Regions from separate parts of the Streptomyces sp. NPDC048255 genome, predicted to be linked through region 1. Evidence: riboswitches for the same ligand, from Rfam matches in the RefSeq annotation. Region 1 holds a riboswitch; the other holds the start of a gene.
The links. Region 1 has a riboswitch for cobalamin ahead of AB0D94_RS15765 (ribonucleoside-diphosphate reductase subunit alpha). Riboswitches for the same ligand answer to the same signal wherever they lie in the genome.
Positions count from the first base shown of each region.

Region 2: another riboswitch for cobalamin. It lies ahead of AB0D94_RS01780 (CbtB-domain containing protein); the one in region 1 lies ahead of AB0D94_RS15765 (ribonucleoside-diphosphate reductase subunit alpha).

Region 1 covers NZ_JBEZMA010000016.1:64,224-71,463, forward strand. Annotated here, with positions in the region: gene AB0D94_RS15750 (hypothetical protein) at 1-178, shown strand, start outside; partial or broken gene AB0D94_RS15755 (DUF3703 domain-containing protein) at 143-277, opposite strand; gene AB0D94_RS15760 (ribonucleotide-diphosphate reductase subunit beta) at 398-1,414, opposite strand; gene AB0D94_RS15765 (ribonucleoside-diphosphate reductase subunit alpha) at 1,414-3,801, opposite strand; cobalamin riboswitch at 3,938-4,097, opposite strand; gene AB0D94_RS15770 (GNAT family N-acetyltransferase) at 4,114-4,617, opposite strand; gene AB0D94_RS15775 (Uma2 family endonuclease) at 4,696-5,280, shown strand; gene AB0D94_RS15780 (YbdD/YjiX family protein) at 5,342-5,539, opposite strand; gene AB0D94_RS15785 (carbon starvation CstA family protein) at 5,536-7,240, opposite strand, start outside.
Region 2 covers NZ_JBEZMA010000001.1:375,492-382,731, forward strand. Annotated here, with positions in the region: gene AB0D94_RS01755 (hypothetical protein) at 1-324, shown strand, start outside; gene AB0D94_RS01760 (hypothetical protein) at 403-561, opposite strand; gene AB0D94_RS01765 (hypothetical protein) at 637-960, opposite strand; gene AB0D94_RS01770 (hypothetical protein) at 1,151-1,396, opposite strand; gene AB0D94_RS01775 (CbtA family protein) at 1,418-2,203, opposite strand; gene AB0D94_RS01780 (CbtB-domain containing protein) at 2,232-2,444, opposite strand; cobalamin riboswitch at 2,483-2,624, opposite strand; gene AB0D94_RS01785 (histidine phosphatase family protein) at 2,636-3,073, shown strand; gene pucL (factor-independent urate hydroxylase) at 3,108-4,025, opposite strand; gene AB0D94_RS01795 (aspartate aminotransferase family protein) at 4,297-5,646, opposite strand; gene AB0D94_RS01800 (ATP-binding protein) at 5,826-6,218, shown strand; partial or broken gene AB0D94_RS01805 (SigB/SigF/SigG family RNA polymerase sigma factor) at 6,298-7,056, opposite strand; gene AB0D94_RS01810 (PaaX family transcriptional regulator C-terminal domain-containing protein) at 7,186-7,240, opposite strand, start outside.

The DNA of each region.
Region 1 (7,240 bases):
CGCCGTCGCCGCCCTGCTGCTCGGCCCGACGCTGTACGGCATCGTCCACGACCGCCGGATCGACCGGCAGCTGAGCGCCGCCCAGCAGCGCGCGCAGATCGTCCGGCACGGGCATCGGCGTCAGCAGACCCGCCCGGGTGCGTCCCGTGTTGCCCTGCGGCACGCGTCCTGCGAGTGACCCGGGGCCCGCCACGAGGATCCGTACGACCTGCCCGGCCAGGCGGCCCCGGCACGGGCCGGCTCCGCCTCGAAGGCGGCGCGTACGGGGGCGGCTCATGCCGGCACCGGCACGGGCACCGGCGCCGAAACAGCAGCGTCCCCGCCCAGGAACCTGGTCTTCCAGGTCGGTCTCCCCATGGGCGGGGACGCTGTCAAGCCGTGCTCACGACGACGCGGACTAGAAGTCCTCGTCCAGGTCGACCGTGCCCTCGACCGCGACCTGGTAGGCCGACGGACGGCGCTCGAAGAAGTTCGTCAGCTCCTGGACGCCCTGGAGCTCCATGAAGGAGAACGGGTTCTGCGAGCCGTACACCGGCGGGAAGCCGAGGCGCACCAGACGCTGGTCCGCGACGCACTCCAGGTACTCGCGCATCGACTCGGTGTTCATGCCCGGCAGGCCGTCACCGCACAGGTCGCGGCCGAACTGCAGCTCCGCCTCGACGGCTTCCTTCAGCATGTCGGTGACCTGCTGCTGGAGGGCGTCGTCGAAGAGCTCCGGCTCCTCCTTGCGGACCGTGTCCACGACCTCGAAGGCGAAGTTCATGTGCATCGTCTCGTCGCGGAACACCCAGTTGGTGCCCGTCGCCAGACCGTGCAGCAGGCCGCGGGAGCGGAACCAGTACACGTACGCGAAGGCACCGTAGAAGAACAGGCCCTCGATGCACGCCGCGAAGCAGATCAGGTTCAGCAGGAAGCGGCGGCGGTCGGCAGCCGTCTCCAGCCGGTCGATCTTCTCGACCGAGTCCATCCACTTGAAGCAGAACTGCGCCTTCTCGCGGATGGAGGGGATCTCCTCGACCGCGTCGAACGCGGCCGCGCGGTCGTCCGGGTCGGGCAGGTAGGTGTCGAGCAGCGTCAGGTAGAACTGGACGTGCACGGCCTCCTCGAACAGCTGGCGCGACAGGTACAGGCGCGCCTCCGGGGAGTTGATGTGCTTGTAGAGCGTCAGTACCAGGTTGTTCGAGACGATCGAGTCGCCCGTCGCGAAGAACGCGACCAGCCGGCCGATCATGTGCTGCTCGGAGGGCGTCAGCTTCGCCAGGTCGGCGACGTCCGAGTGGAGGTCGACCTCCTCCACCGTCCACGTGTTCTTGATCGCGTCCCGGTAGCGCTCGTAGAAGTCCGGGTAGCGCATCGGACGGAGCGTGAGCTCGAAGCCCGGGTCCAGGAGGTTCTTGTTGTCGTTGGAGCTCATTACTGGCAGGCCTCGCAGGACTCGGGGTTCTCAAGGGAGCAGGCCAGCGCGTCGGCGTCGACGGCCTGCGGGAGGGGGGTCGCGGCGGCGGGGACGGCGCTGCCGGAGGCCGCGCGGGCGATCTTCGTCGCCGGGCGCGAACGCAGGTAGTACGTGGTCTTGAGGCCCTGCTTCCAGGCGTACGCGTACATCGAGCTGAGCTTGCCGATGGTGGGCGTCTCCAGGAACAGGTTCAGCGACTGGGACTGGTCGAGGAACGGGGTACGGGCCGCCGCCATGTCGATCAGACCGCGCTGCGGGATCTCCCACGCCGTCCGGTACAGCTCGCGGACCTCGGCCGGGATCCAGCCGAAGCCCTGGACCGAGCCGCTGGACTCGCGCAGCGCCTCGCGGGTCTGGGCGTCCCACACGCCGAGCTGCTTCAGCTCCTCCACCAGGTAGCCGTTGACCTGGAGGAACTCACCGCTGAGCGTCTCGCGCTTGAAGAGGTTGGAGACCTGCGGCTCGATGCACTCGTACACGCCCGCGATCGAGGCGATCGTCGCCGTCGGGGCGATGGCCAGCAGCAGGGAGTTGCGCATGCCGGTCTTCGCGACCCGGGCGCGCAGCGCGTCCCAGCGCTCCGGCCAGTTCAGCTCGACGTCGTAGTGGTCCGGGTGCAGGACGCCGCGGGCGGTGCGGGTCTGCTCCCAGGCCGGGAGCGGGCCGCTGCGCTCGGCGAGGTCGCAGGAGGCCTCGTACGCGGCCAGCATGATGCGCTCGGAGAGCTTGGCGGACAGGGCCTTCGCCTCGGGGGAGTCGAAGGGCAGCTTCAGCTTGAAGAAGACGTCCTGGAGGCCCATCGCGCCCAGGCCCACCGGGCGCCAGCGGGCGTTGGAGCGGCCTGCCTGCTCGGTCGGGTAGAAGTTGATGTCCACCACGCGGTCGAGGAAGGTCACCGCGGTGCGGACGGTCTCGTCGATCCGCTCCCAGTCGATCCCGCCGTCGACCACGAACGCGCCGAGGTTGACCGAGCCGAGGTTGCAGACGGCCGTCTCGCCGTCGTTGGTGACCTCGATGATCTCGGTGCACAGGTTCGACGAGTGGACGACGGTGCCCGGCTCGGCGGTCTGGTTCGCCGTGCGGTTGGAGGCGTCCTTGAAGGTCATCCAGCCCTGGCCGGTCTGCGCGAGGGTGCGCATCATCCGGCCGTACAGGTCGCGGGCGGGCATGGTCTTGCGGGCCAGGCCGGCCGCCTCGGCCTTGCGGTAGGCGGCGTCGAACTCATCGCCCCACAGGTCGACGAGCTCGGGCACGTCGGCCGGGGAGAACAGCGACCAGTCGGCGTCGGCGTTCACGCGGCGCATGAACTCGTCCGGCACCCAGTGGGCGAGGTTCAGGTTGTGCGTACGGCGCTGGTCCTCACCGGTGTTGTCGCGCAGCTCCAGGAACTCCTCGATGTCCGCGTGCCAGGTCTCCAGGTAGACGGCGGCGGCACCCTTGCGGCGGCCGCCCTGGTTCACGGCGGCGACGGAGGCGTCGAGGGTCTTCAGGAACGGCACGATGCCGTTGGAGTGGCCGTTGGTGCCGCGGATCAGCGAACCGCGGGCGCGGATGCGGGAGTACGACAGGCCGATGCCGCCGGCGTGCTTGGAGAGGCGGGCGACCTGGTGGTAGCGGTCGTAGATCGAGTCGAGCTCGTCCAGCGGGGAGTCCAGCAGGTAGCAGGAGGACATCTGCGGGTGCCGGGTGCCGGAGTTGAAGAGCGTGGGGGAGGACGGCAGGTAGTCGAGGCGGCTCATCAGCCGGTACAGCGAGGCCACTTCCTCGACGGCCTGGACGCTCTCGTCCGCGGCGAGGCCGCAGGCCACGCGCAGCATGAAGTACTGCGGGGTCTCGATGACCTGACGGGTGATGGGGTGGCGCAGCAGGTAGCGGCTGTGCAGGGTGCGCAGGCCGAAGAAGCCGAAGCGGTCGTCGGCGCCCTCGGCGAGGGTGTGCTCGACCAGCGCGTCCAGGCGGGGGGCGTGGGTCTTCACGAACTCGGCCGTGCGGTCGGCGATGAGCCCCTCGCGGTGGCCGACGGCGACGGAGGCGGAGAAGGACGTGGAGCCCTGGCCCGCGGCCTCGTCACGGACGGCCAGCGTCAGCAGCCGGGCGGCGAGCCGGGAGTAGGCCGGGTCCTCGGAGATCAGACCGGCGGCGGCCTCGGTGGCGAGCCCGCGCAGCTCGGCATCGTCGGCGGCGGAGCTGCGGCCGCGCAGCGCGGAGGCCGCGACCCGGCCGGGGTCGGTGTCGGGGAGGTCCGCCGTCAGCTCGGTGAGGGTACGCAGCAGCGTGGCCCCCGGGCCCTCGGTGTTGTCGCCAGAAATGGACTCGGCGCGCGGTGCGGAAGGCGCGATGGTCACGGCGGGAGCTCTCCCTCGCTCGGCCGGCCGTCGGCGGGGCGCGAGCGGGCGCATGCGGGCGTGGCAGAAACGCGTACACCGCATGGCGTCCACCAGCCCAACCGCGAGGCCCGGACGTGTCGGCACCCGGTTCGGTCGAGCCGGGCGCGCTGTCGGCAGGTCCTCGGACTTGCATGTGCACCAATGGGTGTACTTCATACCGTTGCGGGACAGTTCCGGATTCGCACCGGATTCCCCTGCGGCGACAGCAGGCATGAGCATACATGTGGGGGCGGACCGTTGCGGTAGCCCCCACATCTTGTGTCGGCGTGGCTACAGGCTGAGGCGGTAGGTGAGCAGTGTCAGGCCCGGGACGGGTGCCCAGTCCCGCTCGGGAGTCCGTACGAATCCCAGCCGCTCGTACAGCCGCCGGGCGCTGATCATGCCGCTCTGGGTGGAGAGCACCAGGTGCGTGACGCCCTCCAGCTCCCCCGCGCGGGCCACGCAGGCGCGCACCAGCGCCTCGCCCGCGCCGCGCCCGCGCGCCGCGCGGGAGACGGCCAGCATCCGGAACTCGGCCTCGCCGGGCCCGGCGATGTCGGCCAGCGGGCTCCCGGGCGGGGCGAAGGTCACACCGCCGAGCACGCGTTCCCCGTCCTCCTCGTCGACGGCGACGAGCACCTCCCCGTCGGCGGCGCGGGCGGCGACATCGCGCAGCACGTCCGCGTAGAACGCCTCGTCGGCCCCGAGGAGCCCGTCGCCCAGGTAGGCCCGCGCGGTGATCTCGCCCAGCTGTTCGTACTCGGTGGGCAGTGCGGCCCTGATGACGATGTCCATGCGGTCGAGTGTGCAGGACGGCTGTCGGTGCCCGGCGCTATCGTCGGAGGCAGCACCGTCGAGGAAGGCGAGCGAGGCGTGACCGTGATGACCGACCGGCCCCACATGACCATCGAAGAGTTCGAGCACCTGGCCCGCATAGCGGCCCGCGAGGGGGAAGGGCTGCGACTGGAATTCATCGGTGGGGTGCTGAGGAGCAAGGCCATGCCAGACGGGGACCACGGGCGGATCATTCTGTGGCTGACGCGGATCTGCATGCAGCACCACCCGGAGTTCTGGCTGCACCCAGGGCAGGGGATCAAGGCGGAAGGGTACCGGGAGGGCCGCGCCATTCCGGACGGGGTTCTGGCGCACGAGGACGCGTTCGTGGGGCAGGGCGACTGGGTGGACCCGAGCCCGATCCTGATGGCCGTCGAGGTGACGTCGTGGGACTCCGACACCGAGCGGCGCGACCGGATCGAGAAGCCGCGCGCTTATGCGCAGACCGGTATCCCCGTGTACCTGCTCATCGACCGGCTCAAGTGCCAGGTTCTCGTTTACAGCGACCCGGGTGGCGACCGCTACGAGACTGTGCGCACCGTCCCCTTCGGCAAGGAAGTCAAGCTTCCCGACCCCGTCGGCATCACGCTCCAGACCGAGGTCCTCAAGGACTGGGTGCGCTGACCGTCCAGGCCGAAGGCCCCGCCGGACCATCCGGCGGGGCCTTCGTATGTAAGGCATGGGCTCAGCAGCAGCGGAAGCCCTCGCGGGGGTCCGCCTCGCGGGAGTCCGTACGGGCGCGTTCGAATTCCCGGCGGCTCGGGACCGCCGCGGCCGGGTCGTGGGAGCGGGCGTGGGCCACGTACCGGTCGTACGCCGCCTCGCCGGAGAACTCCCGCAGGTAGAACCAGGCCTTGGCCAGGGCCCCGCGCAGGCCGCTCATGAGGACACCGGCTCCTTCACGGCGCCGCCGCCCGAGTCGAGCCCGGCCGCCGCGAGCTCGGCGCGCTCCTCGGGGGTCGGGATCAGCCCGGCCGGGGCGATGATCTTCGACTCGGTCCACGGAACCTCGGAGAGCTTCACGGACTCCGGGCTGCTGATGGCCTTGAAGCAGGTCCGGGCCGCGTCCAGCAGGACGATGATGATCAGGACCGCGAACAGCACCGACAGCACGCCGTCCACCGTGGCGTTGGTGACCACGGTGTGCATCTCGCCCATGTTCTTCGCGGGCGGCAGGACCTTGTCGGCGTCGATGCCGGCCTGGTACTTGTCGCGCTGCGCGAAGAAGCCGACCTTCACGTCCTCCGAGAAGATCTTCTGGTAGCTCGCGGTCAGCGTGACCGCGACGTCCCAGGCCAGCGGGACACCCGTCACCCAGGCCCACTTCAGCCGCCCGGACTTGACCAGCAGCGTGGTGCAGACGGCCAGGGCGACCGCCGCGAGCAGCTGGTTCGCGATGCCGAACAGGGGGAAGAGCTGGTTGATGCCGCCCAGCGGGTCCTTGATGCCGACCCACAGGAAGTAGCCCCAGCCGCCGACGACGATCGCGCTCGCGAGCCACACGCCCGGCTTCCAGCTGACGTTCCGGAAGGACTTGTGCACGTTGCCCAGGGTGTCCTGGAGCATGAACCGCCCGACGCGGGTGCCCGCGTCCACCGTCGTCAGGATGAACAGGGCCTCGAACATGATGGCGAAGTGGTACCAGAAGGCCTTCATCCCTGCGCCGCCGATGACGGCCGAGAAGATCTCCGCCATTCCGAGTGCGAACGTCGGGGCGCCACCCGTACGGGAGAGCAGGCTGGCCTCCTCCACGTCCTTCGCGGCCTGCGCGAGGGCCTCCGGGGAGATGGCGAAACCGAAGTTCGTCACCGCCGCCGAGGCGGTCTCGACCGTGGTGCCGATGACGCCCGCCGGGGAGTTCACGGCGAAGAACAGACCCGGGTCGATGATGGACGCCGCGATCATCGCCATGATGGCGACGAAGGACTCGGTGAGCATCGCTCCGTAGCCGATGACCCGGACCTGGGTCTCCTTCTGGATCATCTTCGGGGTGGTGCCCGAGGAGACCAGGGAGTGGAAGCCGGACAGCGCCCCGCACGCGATGGTGATGAAGACGAAGGGGAACATCGAGCCGGCGAAGACCGGGCCGTCGCCACGGGCGGCGAAGTCGGTGACCGCGGGCATCTTCAGGGTGGGCATCGCGATGACCACGCCCAGGGCGAGCAGCGCGATCGTGCCGACCTTCATGAAGGTGGAGAGGTAGTCGCGCGGGGCGAGCAGCATCCACACCGGCAGCACCGACGCGACGAAGCCGTACCCGATCATCCAGACGACCAGCGTCTCCTTCTCCAGGGTGAAGGTGTCGGCCAGCGAGGACTCCGCGACCCAGCCGCCCGCGACGATGGCGAGCAGGAGCAGCGCGACGCCTATGGCGGAGACCTCGGTGACCCGTCCCGGCCGCAGCACGCGGAGGTAGAAGCCCATGAAGAGGGCGATCGGGATGGTCATGCCGATGGAGAAGACGCCCCAGGGGGAGTGGGCCAGCGCGTTGACGATGACCAGCGCCAGCACCGCCAGCAGGATGATCATGATCGCGAACACCGCCACCAGGGCGGCGGCCCCGCCGACGGGGCCGATCTCGTCC
Region 2 (7,240 bases), on a different contig from region 1:
CGGGCCCTGCTCGCCGGACTCGTCTACGGAGTCTGGGCCGCCTTCATCCAGCGTCAGATGGGCCCGGTCGACGCGGGGAACGTGTTCTACGGGATCCTGTGCGGCGCGCTCTTCGCCGCCTGCATGTTCGCGCTCAACCGCGTCGGCCCCCGGCTGAAGCGGGAGGCGCACGCCGCCGCGTACGGCGTCTTCACGGGCATCGCCGCGGGCTATCTGCACAGCCTCACCAACTCGTCCGTGCTCCGCGCCACCACCGTCGGCCTGTTCGTGGGCATCGGCGTCGGCGCGGCCGCCTTCTACCGCTATTACACGCGCGAGGACTGAGCACGCGCGAGGACTGAGTTCGGGATCGGCGCCCGGCCGCACTTTCGGCCGGGCGCTTCTCCACCCTGCGGGGAGCCGCTACGCGGCCGGCTCGGCGGCGGGCTGCGGTTCGCTATCCGACTCGGCGGTGGCCGGGGTCCTGTCCGCGGCGGGCTCGGCCTGGCGGACCGGAGGGGTGAAACGGGCGGCCTCGGCGCGGAGCATGGCGTTCAGGGCAGCGTAGGGGTCGATGGGCATGGCGGAACCTCGCGGTGCTCGGGGGGTGTGGGGGTACGCGCTGCGAGTGCCTGACCGGTGGTCGGGCCGGACCCGTCAGCAGCGCAGGACCACACTGCGCACCGCCCGCCGGGACAGCGCCGGTTCGGCCGGCCCGGACGCCGGGCGGCAGGGCGGACCGGCCGCATGTTTCACGTGAAACACCGGCAGCGGCCTGCGCTGTACGCCCGGCAGCCCGCGCGCGGGGGGCCGTACGGCGGCCCGTGCTTCGGGATCGGCGGCCGGATCGGACTGTCCCTCGGTGGGTTCCGCGGGCGCTGAGGAGCTCGTACGGGGCTCGGCGGCCGTCGCGCCCGCCGGGCCGGCGCCGAACACGCACAGCAGGACGACGCAGGCCACGGTCAGGGCCTGGGTCAGCACCCTCCATGCCCTCCGTGTCGTCCGCACGCGTCGTGTCCCGCTCATGCGAGGGGTGTGCCCCGACACGCCGGGACGTTCCCCGAAGTGCCCGCAGAAGGGTCCGACCGGGGGACGAAGACACCCCCGCACGGCAGACATCGCGTGGTGCGGGACGCGGGTACGCCCGCCGGCCGGGCGCCGTGACCGGGGCTCAGACCACCACGAGGGTCGCCGCCGCCGCGCCCATCAGCGCGGCGGCGAGGTGGATGGCCGGGTGTCCGTAGTCACCGAACCAGAGGTGGCGGGCCAGCCCTCCGAGAGCGGCGAGGGCGGTGATGAGGCCCAGCTGCGCGAGGAGGGTGACGGCGGTGAAAGGGGCCAGGAGCAGCAGGAGGGAGTTCAGCCAGAACGGGGCCGCGCCCGTCCAGCCCCGCCACCGCCAGATCGCCGTCGGCATGTGCTACCGGCCCCTTCATCGTCAACTTGTGGGCTGCACAGCCTCCTTGGGTGCGGAGGCGGGCACAAGGGCGCGTTCGGCTAGATAACCGAAGGCCAGGCCGAAAGTCGCCCACAGTGCGGTCTGGATGGCCAGGGAGGCGAGGCGGAAGTCCCAGATCAGCGCGGCCGGGAAGCCCGCCGGGACCTCGTTGACCCCGGGGAGCAGGGCGTAGGAGATGCCGACCGCGGCCACGAAGCCCACGCCGGCGACGGTGCTCGCGTTCCAGTTGCCCAGGCGCGGCGCGAGGCGCCGTCCCAGGATGAGGGCGCCCGCGGCCAGCAGTGCGCTCAGGGCGATCATCAGGAGGTAGAGGGTGGTCCGCCGGGCGGCCGTCTCGGGGTCTCCGACGGCCGGCGGGTTGGCCGGGTACTTGAGGAACGGCACCAGGGTCACGGCGACGAACAGGCCCCCGGTGACCAGCGCGGCCGTGGCCCGCGGGCCGAAGCGGCCGATGCGGCCCAGGGCGTAGCAGTAGACGAGCGCGCCGATGCCGCCGAGCGCGACCCCGTAGAGCAGGACGCCGGTGCCGAGGCCGGCGGTGGCCTGGAGGGCCCGGCTGACCGGGGCCTCCTCGCCGTGGCCGTGGTCGTGGCCGGCCGCGGCCTCCTCGATGGCGATCGCCGCGTCCACCTTGGACTCTCCGAGGAGGTACGCGACGAGGAAGGCGACCAGGCCGGCCAGCAGCCCGGCCAGCATGCCCCGCACGAGCAGGGTGCGGGGGGAGACGGTACGTGGGGAGGTGGTGCTCGGAGCGGAGGAAGTCATGCTGCGGTTCCCTTGCACGAGTGGGGGATCAGTGGCAGGGGAAGCCGAGCAGGTGGCGGCCGTCGTGCAGCCATTCGTGGACGGTCTCGCCCTCGAAGAGCGCGGTGGCGCCCTGCTCCACGCCGACGAAGTACAGCAGGACGAGGGTGAGGACGGAGACGAAGACCGCCCAGGGAGCAAGCGCGGAGAGCGAGAGGGGTGCGACGGCGACAGGCGTCGTGGGCACGGCGGAGTGGGCCATGACAGGTACCTCCAGAGGGAACACGCGTCCCGGTCAGTGGTGCTCGCGACGACGGTGGCGGGTCTGACTTGCCTCCCCCTTCCGGGAGGGTTCACAGTGGCGCGACCGTGCCGGATTCTCACCGGTGCTTCCGCCGTACCGTCGTCATTCAGTTGTGTCACCCGCGACCGTACCGAGCTTACGCTCCCTTTATGAAGCCCTCTTCGGTACGAATTCACCTCGTCACCCCGGAGTTCGACGCCGCCATGCGGCGCCACCGCTTCGGGGCCGGCGGGCCCTACGCCCTGGACACCGGGCAGTGGGCGGGGCGGACCCTGGACGAGGTGGCCGCCGAGGATCCGGCCGCGGTGCACCGCTGGCTGACGGATCCCGCGTACGCCCCGCCCGGCGGGGAGTCCGTCGAGGCGCTCGTCGCCCGTGCCGGGAGCTGGCTGGACGGTCTGGAGCCCGGCACCCACCGGGTCACCGCCGAGCAGGCCTTCGTCCGGGCGGCCGTGGTGCACGCGCTGGAACTGCCGCCGCAGACGTTCTGGCGGCTGGACGCACGACCCCGCACGCTCACTGAACTCAGCGGGCGGGCGGGGCGGTGGAACCTCCGGCTGGGGAACGAGGTCCCCGCGGAGGGTTAGACGAGGAGGCGGGCGACGGAGCGCGCGCGGAGGCTCAGGCCACGATCCAGTCGGAGGTGGCGATCACCGGCTGCACGCCGTCGCGGTGGATGGTGCCCTCGATCAGGCCGTACATCCGGTCCGCCGCGAAGTACACCTCGTTGTCGTTCTTGAGGCCGAAGGGCTCCAGGTCGACGAGGAAGTGGTGCTTGTTGGGGAGGTTGAGGCGCACCTCGTTGACCTTGGGGCAGTTGTCGAGCACCCGCTCGGCCATCTGGTTCAGGGTCTGCTGGAGCGAGTACGAGTACGTCTCCGCGAAGGCTTCCAGCATGTGCTTGCGGACCTTCCGGTACGACCCGTCCCAGTCGTACGCGGCGTCGTCGGCCGCCAGTGCCGAATGGGCCCAGCGCGCGGTCACCTTGGTCGCCAGGATGCGGTCGTACGCCTCCTGGAGGGTCGTGTACTTGTCCTTGATGTAGCCGTGGAACTCGGAGTTGGTCGAGTTCATCACCGTCAGGTCCTTCAGGCCCGAGATGACCTGGAGCCCGGTGGTCTCGCTGTAGGTGATCTGCGCGGTGCGCACCTCCTGGCCCTTGCGGACGAAGGAGTGCTGCTCCTTGCGCGTCGGGACCGGGATGCGGTCCCACACGTACTCCTCGATGCGGATCTGCGCCTCGCGGATCGGCTGCTGGGAGGAGACGAAGTGCTTGGCGAGCAGGATGCCGAAGGCCTCGGGGGACTCGATGCCGTGTTCCTTGCCGAAGGCGTACACCGTGTTCTTGGTGGTGTCGGTCGGCAGGCAGTTGCCGTTGTCGCCGCTCAGGTGGACGTCGCGGAACTCGCCGCGGAGCGCGACGGAGACGTTGAGGTCGCGGATCTCGTGCCAGGAACCGTCGTTGCCCTTGCGGGTGACCTTGACGATTCGGTTCTCGGCCTTGCCGTACTGGTTCTGCGCCAGGACGTGCTTGCTCATGCTGTCTTCCTTCGGGTACTCGGGAACACGGAGTCCGGTTGTCTGGATCCCGTACGCCCGGCGTCCAGCGGTCGGTCCGCTCCCCGCCGTTCGGCCCCGAAGGGCCGCCCCGGGACTGACGTGCATCCCGGTCCGTAGGTGCTTGGTGCTCGGCCTGCGGTGCATGCATCCGGGCCTGCACGGATTGCAGCATGTATGCGGGGGGTTGACCACCGCACGGATCCTCCGAATACCCGCACCGGCGGATTGGGCGACCCCACAGATCCCCAGGTCAGAGCATGTGCGCGTCCGCGACCGAGAGGGCCCCGTCGAGGATCTCCAGGCCCTTGGCGACGTCCTGCGGCGAGATGTTGCAGGCCGGTGCGACGTGGATGCGGTTGCCGGCGATCAGCGGCCACAGCCCGCCCTTCTTGCAGGCGGCCCCGAACTCCACCATCGGCGCGTTGTCCGCCCCGGAGGCGTTGTACGGCACCAGCGGCTCCCGCGTCCGGGGGTCCCGTACGAGCTCCAGGGCCCAGAAGGTGCCCAGGCCCCGGACCTCCCCGACGGAGGGGTGCCGCTCGGCGAGCGCGCGCAGGCCGGGGCCGAGGAGCTCCGCGCCCGTGCGGGCGGACTGCTCGACGATGCCCTCATCCTCCATGACGTTGATGGTGGCGACGGCGGCCGCGCAGGCCAGTACGTGCCCCGAGTACGTCAGCCCGCCCGGGTAGGGCCGACGGGCGAAGGTCTGGGCGATGGCGGCCGAGATGGCCACCCCGCCGAGCGGCACGTAGCCGCTGGTCACGCCCTTGGCGAAGCAGATCAGGTCGGGGACGACGTCCCAGTGCTCGGAGGCGAACCACTTACCGGTGCGCCCGAAGCCGACCATGATCTCGTCGAGGATGAAGACGATGCCGTAGCGGTCGCACAGCGCGCGCACGCCGGCCAGGTAGCCGTCCGGGTGGACCAGGACGCCCGGCGCGCCGCCGACGGTCTCCAGGATGACGGCGGCGATGGACTGCGGGCCCTCGAAGACGATGGTGTCCTCGAGGTGGCGCAGGGCCCGCTCGCACTCCTCGGCCTCGTCGGCCGAGTAGAAGGGCGAGCGGTAGGCGAAGGGCCCCCAGAAGTGCACGACACCGGCGGTCGCGCTGTCGTTGCCGAAGCGGCGGGCGTCACCGGTCAGGTTGATCGCGGTGGAGGTGGCCCCGTGGTACGAGCGGTACGCGGACAGCACCTTCGGGCGGCCGGTGTGCAGCCGGGCCATGCGGACGGCGTTCTCCACGGCCTCGGCGCCCGCGTTGGTGAAGAAGATCTTGTCGAGGTCACCCGGGGTGCGCTCGGCGATCAGCCGGGCCGCCTCGGAGCGGACGTCGACGGCGAAGCCGGGCGCGACGGTGCACAGCTTGGCCGCCTGCTCCTGGATGGCCGCGGTGACCTTCGGGTGCTGGTAGCCGATGTTCGTGTAGACGAGGGCGCTGGAGAAGTCGAGGTAGCGGTGGCCCTGGTAGTCCCAGAAGTACGAGCCCTCGGCCCCTGCGACGGCGAGCGGGTCGATCAGCTCCTGCGCCGACCAGGAGTGGAAGACATGCTTCCGGTCGGCGTCTTTCACGGCGGCGAGGTCGAAGGCTGCTGCGTTCATGAAACGAGCGTAGTTGTCCAGGATGTGGACCCGGGAGCGCCCGGGCTGTTCCGGCCTGATCGGCGAGCCACCCCCTAGGATTGGCTTCCTTTGACGGGGGTAAGCGCGGCGCGGAGACAGGAGGCCCTGTGACCGAGCAGACGCGGCGGCTGGTCCTGGGCGGTGCCACGGCCGGGGTCGTGAGCCGGTGCCGGGACTTCACCCGGCAGGCGCTGGCCGACTGGCAGTGGCAGGCGCGGCCCGAGGCCGTGGAGGACGTGCTCCTCCTGGTCTCCGAGGTGGTGACCAATGCCTGCCTGCACGCCGGCGGCCCGCGCGAGCTGGTCCTGCGGCACACGCCCGAGCGCCTGCGCGTCGAGGTCAGCGACGACAGCCCCGAGTCTCCGCGCCGCCGCCCGCCCGGTGACCGTGCGTTGCCGGGAGGGCACGGGCTGATCGTGCTGGAACGGCTCGCGCGGAACTGGGGGTCGGTGCCGTCAGGGAGCGGGAGGCCCGGCAAGACGGTCTGGCTGGAGGTTCCGGCGCGGAGCCGGCGGCCGGACGGGGCGCGGACGCGGGGTCCGCAGCCGTAGCCGTAGCCGTAGCCGCTGCCATAGCCGTAGGCGTCGCGTCGGGGGCGGGTTCGTCCGGCGGCTCGCCGGCCGGCTCCTCGTCGGTCAGCAGCCCGGTGCGCAGCCGTGTCAGGGTCCGGGTCAGCAGCCGCGACACGTGCATCTGGGACAGGCCCAGCCGGTCGCCGATCTCGGACTGCGTGAGCTCCTGCCCGAAGCGCAGCGCGAGCAGGGTGCGCTCACGGTCGGGCAGCCCGGCCAGCATCGGCTTCAGCGACTCCAGGCACTCGATCCGGTCGTACGCCGCCTCCTCCTCGCCGAGCGAGGGCTGCCCCACGTAGGCGTCCCGGTCGCCCCCGTCCTCCTGCACCGGAGCGTCCAGGGAGCGCGCGGAGTACGCGTGCGCCGCCTTGCGGCCCTCCGCCAGCTCGGCGGGGGTGACGTGCAGGTGCTCCGCGAGCTCCTCGTCCGTGGGCGCGCGGCCGAGGTCCTGTTCCAGGACGTCGTGCGCCTTGGCCGCGTCGATCCGAAGCTCCTGGAGCCGTCGCGGGACCTTGACGGCCCAGCTGGTGTCCCGGAAGAACCGCTTGATCTCGCCGCTGATCGTCGGCATCGCGAAGGAGGTGAACTCCACGCCGCGATCCGGGTCGAACCGGTTGATGGCCTTGATCAGGCCGACCGTGCCGACCTGGACGATGTCCTCCATCGGCTCGCTCCGGCCGCGGAACCGGCGGGCGGCGTACTTCACCAGGCTGAGGTTCAGCTCGACGAGGGTGTTGCGTACGTACGAGTACTCGGCGCTGCCCTCCTCCAGCTCGGCCAGTCTGCGGAACAGGGACACGGACAGGGTCCTGGCCTCGTGGGTTGCGACGTCTGTGAGCTCTGTACGGTGCATGGCCTGCGCTCCTCCGACGGTGGGGCCCCGGCGGTGCCGGAGTCGTCGTCGCGCTGTCCCAGGGGATATACCCGCCCCTATCACCCGGTACCCCTACAAACCTCCAGGTCCGGGCCCGGGGAGCGCGTCCCCGTACAGGCGGAAGAGC